2 linked regions of the Buchnera aphidicola (Therioaphis trifolii) genome follow. The protein of the gene in region 1 binds, or shares a complex with, the protein of each later gene. Links are inferred from orthologs where the notes say so. Each region holds a gene or a part of one and is shown on either strand. Other genes may lie near its edges.

The links.
Region 2: the proteins of dnaB (region 1) and dnaG are in contact, whole or in part, in a crystal structure (PDB 2R6A), measured with the Geobacillus stearothermophilus proteins. The link is inferred for Buchnera aphidicola (Therioaphis trifolii) from one-to-one orthologs. Residues at the interface, in WP_033016901.1 of Geobacillus stearothermophilus: Ser13, Glu15, Ala16, Gln18, Glu91, Leu92, Asp94, Ala95, Val96, Pro97, Thr98, Ala99, Ala100, Asn101, Tyr104, Tyr105, Ile108; in WP_049624496.1 of Geobacillus stearothermophilus: Lys456, Leu457, Leu458, Pro459, Ala460, Asn463, Ala464, Leu467, Leu535, Leu536, Ile537, Ala538, Gln544, Glu545, Asp548, Tyr549, His552.

What each region holds. Positions count from the first base shown.
Region 1 is NZ_CP032996.1:381,430-384,663, reverse strand. The notes cover bases 364-3,234. They hold dnaB (replicative DNA helicase), read right to left. Parts: upstream 2,542-3,234; coding sequence 1,186-2,541; downstream 364-1,185. Other genes in these bases: ssb (single-stranded DNA-binding protein), read left to right, coding at 2,749-3,234; D9V81_RS01925 (YqgE/AlgH family protein), read right to left, coding at 458-1,021; ruvX (Holliday junction resolvase RuvX), read right to left, coding at 364-454. Also shown: radical SAM family heme chaperone HemW, read right to left, coding at 1-18; more of ruvX, read right to left, coding at 50-363. UniProt on the Escherichia coli protein: The main replicative DNA helicase, it participates in initiation and elongation during chromosome replication. Travels ahead of the DNA replisome, separating dsDNA into templates for DNA synthesis.
Region 2 is NZ_CP032996.1:45,402-48,740, forward strand. What follows is about bases 1-2,976. They hold dnaG (DNA primase), read right to left. Parts: upstream 2,363-2,976; coding sequence 638-2,362; downstream 1-637. Other genes in these bases: rpoD (RNA polymerase sigma factor RpoD), read right to left, coding at 1-545; rpsU (30S ribosomal protein S21), read right to left, coding at 2,398-2,613; tsaD (tRNA (adenosine(37)-N6)-threonylcarbamoyltransferase complex transferase subunit TsaD), read left to right, coding at 2,722-2,976. Outside these bases: more of tsaD, read left to right, coding at 2,977-3,339. UniProt on the Escherichia coli protein: RNA polymerase that catalyzes the synthesis of short RNA molecules used as primers for DNA polymerase during DNA replication.

The sequences.
Region 1 (3,234 bases):
TGGGGGAATAAAAATCATAATATTATCCAAAATTTCACAATTATTATTTTTATTTTTTATTTAACCAACTCTCTAATATTAATACCGCTGATAAAGAATGTATATTTTTTTTTATATTTTTATATTTTTTATTTTTATATAATATTGATTTAGATTCTATAGTTGTTAATCTTTCATCATGTAATTCTACATTAATTAAATATTTTTGTTTTAATATTTTAGCAAAAAGAATGGTTTTTTTAGTAATTTTTTGTTTTGATCCATCCATATTTAATGGATAACCTACAATAATAATTTTTGGATTCCAATATATAATTAAATGAGAGATTTGATTCCAATTAGGAATTCCATTTTTTACATTTATTGTATTTAATATATTTGCTGTACATGTAATTTTTTGTCCTATTGCTACACCAATTTTTTTTGTTCCAAAATCAAATGATAATATCATGATAATTTATGCATGTCCAAAATTGATAGATAATTTATATATATTTAATCCTAAATTGTTTAATGCTTTTATCCATTTTTTTTTTAGTGGTGTATGAAATAATATTTTTTGATCAACAGATGAAATTAACCAAAAATTATTTAATAATTCTTGTTCTAATTGATTTTTATCCCATGTACAATATCCCAAAGCCATTAATATATTTGTTGGTTTTTCAAGAAAACCAGTTGTTTCTAAAATATCTTGAGATGTTGTAATTATCATTTTATTTGAAATTTTAATACTAGAATAAAATATTTTTTTTGATGAATGTAATATAAATCCTCTTTCTTGAGCTTGTGGTCCTCCTATAATAACTGAATCAAAAATTTTTGGACCAAATAAACAAGGAGATGCGTTCATATTTAATTTTTTTAAAATATTTTTTATTTTTATATCTTTTAATGGTTTATTTATTATAATACCCATTGCTCCTTCATTATTATGTTCACAAATATATATTACAGTTTTTTTAAAAAATGGATTTTTTATTCCAGGCATAGCAATTAATAAGTTATTTTGCAAAGTCATTTTCACTTGATATGCTCAATAATTAAATTCATAATATATTATTTTATATAAATTTATTATTTAATGAAATATAATTTTATTTTTAAATATTTTAAATATTTTAAATATTTTAAATATTTTAAATATAATAAAAATGATTTATTTTATAAATTATTTATATATTATTATTCATAATAATTATCAAATCGACATAAATTACCATTAAATATTAATTTTATTGTTCCATTAGGTCCATTCCTTTGTTTTCCTATTATAATTTCTGCTATTCCTTTTAATTCAGTATTTTCATTATATAATTCATCTCTATATATAAAAATTATTAAATCAGCATCTTGTTCTAATGAACCTGATTCTCTTAAATCAGAATTAATTGGTCTTCGATCTGATCTTTGTTCTAATGAACGATTAAGTTGTGATACAGCAATAATAGGTATTTTTAATTCTTTGGCTAGTGATTTTAATGATTTTGAAATTTCAGCAATTTCTAAATTTCTTTGATTAGATAAATTTGGTACATTAATTAATTGTAAATAATCAATAATAATTAAACTTAAACCTTTTTTTTTATATAATTTTTTTGATTTTGATCTTATTTCAGTAGGTGTTAATTGTGAAGAATCATCTATATATATATTATTTTTTTTTAATAGGATATTAATTGTACTTGATATTCGAGACCAATCTTCATCATTTAAATTTCCTGTTCGGATATTACTTTGATATACTCTTGATAACGAAGATAACATTCTAATTATAATTTGTTCACCAGGCATTTCCAAACTAAAAATTAATATTGGTTTATTATTGGTTATAGCAATATTTTCACAAATATTCATTGCTAATGTTGTTTTTCCCATAGATGGTCTTGCTGCAATAATAATTAAATCAGATTTTTGTAATCCAAGTGTTTTTTTATTTAAGTCAGAATATCCTGTATCTAATCCTGTTAAGTTATTATTTGGATATTTTAATAGTTTTTCTATTACAGTAATAGTTTTATCTAACATTAATCGTATATTTTTAGGATTTTTTTCTTTTTTATTTTTTTTATTAATAATTTTTAGAATATTATATTCTATATCATTTAAAATTTCTTTACTATTTTTTCCATGTGTATTATATCCTAAATAAGAAATTTTTTTTCCTATTGAAATAATTTCTCTTAATGTTGAACATTCTTTAACAATTTTTGCATATGCTGTAATATTTTCAGTACTAGGAGTATTTTTAATAATTTCTGATAAATAAGAAAATTTTCCTATTTTTGATAAAATTTTTTTTTTTTCTAGTGATTCTGATAAAGTTATTAAATCAATTGGGAAATTATGGTTTATCAATTCTTTCATTTCATTAAATATTAATTTATGTGAAATATTAAAAAAATCATCACTAATAATATAATTTGATATAATATCCCATTTTTTATTATCTAACATTAATGCACCTAATATAGATTGTTCAGCTTCTAAAGAATAAGGGATTTTTTTTTTACTATTTTGTAAAGGATTATATTTTTTCATTTTTTTATATTTTAATACAATAATTTAATATTAATAATGATTTATTTAAAATTTTAATATTTAAATAATTAATATTTTATATTTTATAATATTAATATATAATTTTATTATTTAAAAAATAAAATCATTTTTATTGATTTATTATATTTATTTTAAAATATATAATTTTTTTATTTTTTTTAAATATGTTATTTTTAGGAAAAAAATATGGTACGAGGTATAAATAAAGTTATTTTAATTGGTAATTTAGGTAAAAATCCTGAAATACGATATATGTCAAATGGTAATGCAGTAGTGAATATTACTTTAGCAACATCAGAAAATTGGAAAGATAAAAAAACAAATTTAACAAAAGAAAAAACTGAATGGCATAGGATTGTATTATTTGGTAAATTAGCTGAAATTGCTAATGAATATTTAAAAAAAGGATCTCAAGTATATATTGAAGGTTCTTTACAAACTCGAAAATGGACTGATCAAAATGGTTTTACTCGTTATACTACGGAAGTTATAGTTAATATGAATGGTAAAATGCAAATGTTAGGAACACGTATATTAAATAAAAAAAATAATGATACTAATATCAATAATTCTAAAGATATTAATAATATTAAAAAAAAAGATAATATTGATAATAATTTAAAAAATAAGTTATTAGAAGATGATATGTCAAATATAGAATTTGATGAAGAA
Region 2 (3,339 bases), 340 kb from region 1 along the record:
TTTTTACTGTTATATTTAATAAAAATATTTTTTTTTGTTTTTTCATTAATAAATCCTGAAACAACATCTGATAATCTGATTTGACCTAATTTTATTCGTTTATATTGATTTAAAAGATAAACAATTGCCTCGGGATATTCAGATACTGAAGATTGTATTTGATGTATTCCAGATTCAATTTTTTTTGCTATATTAATTTCTCCTTCACGAGTTAATAACTCTACACTTCCCATTTCACGCATGTACATTCGTACAGGATCTGTTGTTCTTCCAATATCTGTTTCTGGATCTGTATTATCTTGTGTTTCTATTTCTTCAATATTTTCATTATTAATATAATTTTTATTTAAATCATTTTTTTTTTTAGGTACTGTATTCATAATTTTAATTCCCATATTATTAATCATTTTAATAATATTTTTCATTTTTTTAGAATGAATCATTTTTTTTGATAGAAAATTATGTATATCAAGATAAGTTAAATATCCTTGCGCTTTACCGTGTATAATTAATAATTTAATTTGTAATTGAGAATCTTTTTTCATAAAAAATTTTCCTAATTAATTTTATTATATTTAAATAATATATTTTAACAAAAAAATATATAAATAATATTATTGATAATAAATTTTTTATATTAAATTGATAATACTTTATTTATTTTCCATAATAGATATTTTTCTTTTAATTGTAATTTTTTTAAGCGATCTTTCATAATTAATAAGTTATATTTTTTTTCTAAAGCTATATTATATATTTTTTTTATTAAATCTATAAATACTTTATTTTTTTTTTTATTATGAATTAAATTATTCCAATATGCTAATTTTTGAATTATAAAAAAATTTTTTTGATTTCTATATAATTCAATTATTTGTCCAGTATTAATATTATTATTTTTTTTACATATTTTAAAAATTTCTAAAAATAATGATATTCCTGGAATATTTATTTTTTTTAATTCATAAATTTTAAAAGGTAATATAGTACTTAATATAGGATTTTGTATAATTAAACTAATTAAAATATGAATATTATTTGATTTAATAATATTAGAATTAATATATTTTTTTTTTTGATAAATTATTTCATCTAATTTTATATCATCGATAATTCCTATTTTCTGTCCTAACATTTTTTTTAGATAAATTTTAATATATTGATTTGGTATATTATTTATTATTGGTATTGCAAAATTTAACATTTTAGATATTTCATAAATAGAATTTAAATTAATTTTTTTTGTAATTTTTTTTAAAAAAAAATCAATAATATTAATAGCATTTTTAATTCTATTGTTAAATTTTTCTTTACCTTCTTTATAAATAATACTATTTGGATCTTCTCCTTTTGGTAAAAAGATAAATTGAATATTTTTTATATCATTAATATAAGGTAATATTATTTGTGTTGTTCTCCATGCTGCTTTTTTTCCTGCTTGATCTCCATCATAACAAAAAATTAAATGATTAGTTAATTTAAATAATATATTAATTTGATAATTTGTAATTATTGTACCTAATATTGCAACTACATTTTTAATATTAAATTGAAATAATGATAAAACATCAAAATATCCTTCTACTATAATTATATATTTATTATCATCTTGAATGTGAATTTTATCAATACCATATAGTTGATAACCTTTTTTAAAAATATCAGTTTGAGAAGAATTGATATATTTAGGATGAGTATTATTTAATGTTCGACCTCCAAAACCAGTTATTTTACCATATTGATTTTTAATTGGAAAAATTATTTTATTATAAAATCTATCATATTGATAATTTTGATTTGTATAAATTATTCCAATATTTTTTAAATAAGAAATATATTTTTTATTTTTTATATTTTTTGATAAAAATAATAAATCATTAGAATATCCAATATTAAAGATATCAATTGTATGATTATTAATTTTTCTCTTTTTTAAATATAATTGAGCTATTTTAGAATTTTTATGATAAATATTATTATAATATAATTGTCCTGCGATTTGAATAGCTTTTTCTAATTTTTGTTTTTTATAATGTTTTTTTTGATTTTTGACATTATAATTTTTTTGAAATATTTTAATTCCTGTAATATTTGATAATTCTTGCATACTTTCTAAAAAAGTTAATTGATCATATTTCATTAAAAAATCAATAATATTTCCATGTATATTACAACCAAAACAATAAAAATATTGTTTTTCAATATTTATAGTAAATGAAGGTGTATTTTCTGAATGAAATGGACAAAGAGCATAATAATTTTTTCCTATTTTTTTTATTTTAATACGTTCACTTATTATATCAATAATATTTACTTGATTTAATATATTTATAATAACATCTTGAGGTATAAATTGATTCATAATATTTAATTTAATAATATTTCAAAATAATATATTTAATATAAACGTATACGACGTGCATTTTCTCGTGATAATTTTTTTGTTAATCGTTTAATAGCAGATGCTTTTGCTCTTTTTCTTTTGGTAGTTGGTTTTTCATAAAATTCACGTCTACGCATTTCTGAAAGAATACCAGATTTTTCACATGCTCTTTTAAATCTTCTAAGTGCTACATCAAATGGTTCATTTTCTCTTATTTTAATAACAGGCATATTAAATTTCCTTTTTTTTTGAAATAAATAATTTAAATTATATCATATATCATATATGTTTTATTTTAAATATTTTAATAAATATTTTTTAATTTTATGGGATAAAAAATGAGAATACTTGGAATTGAAACTTCTTTTGATGATACTGGAGTTGCTATTTATGATAATAAATTAGGATTATTAGTTAATGAATTACGTCATCAAAATAATATACATAGTAAATATGGTGGAGTTGTTCCTGAATTAGCTTCTAGGGCTTATATAAATCAAGTAGCTCCTTTAATTAAAGAAATTATAATTAAAAATAATATTTCTTTAAATAGTTTAAATGGTATTGCATATACTGCAGGACCTGGACTAGTTGGTTCATTACTTGTTGGAGCTGGAGTAGGATGTGCATTAGCTTATGCCTGTAATATTCCTTCTATTCCAATTAATCATATGGAAGGTCATTTATTATCACCTATGATAGAAAACCCTAATTTAAAATTTCCTTTTCTTGGATTATTAATTTCTGGAAAACATACACAATTAATTAATGCATATCAATTAAGTGAATATCAAATATTAGGTGAAACTTTAGATGATGCTGCAGGAGAGGTATTAGATAAAATTGCTCAAGCATTAAATTTAGGTTACCCAGGGGGATATTTATTATCACAATTTGCAAATAAAGGAAAATTAGGAAGATTTTATTTTCCAAAACCTATGAAATATTATTCAAAT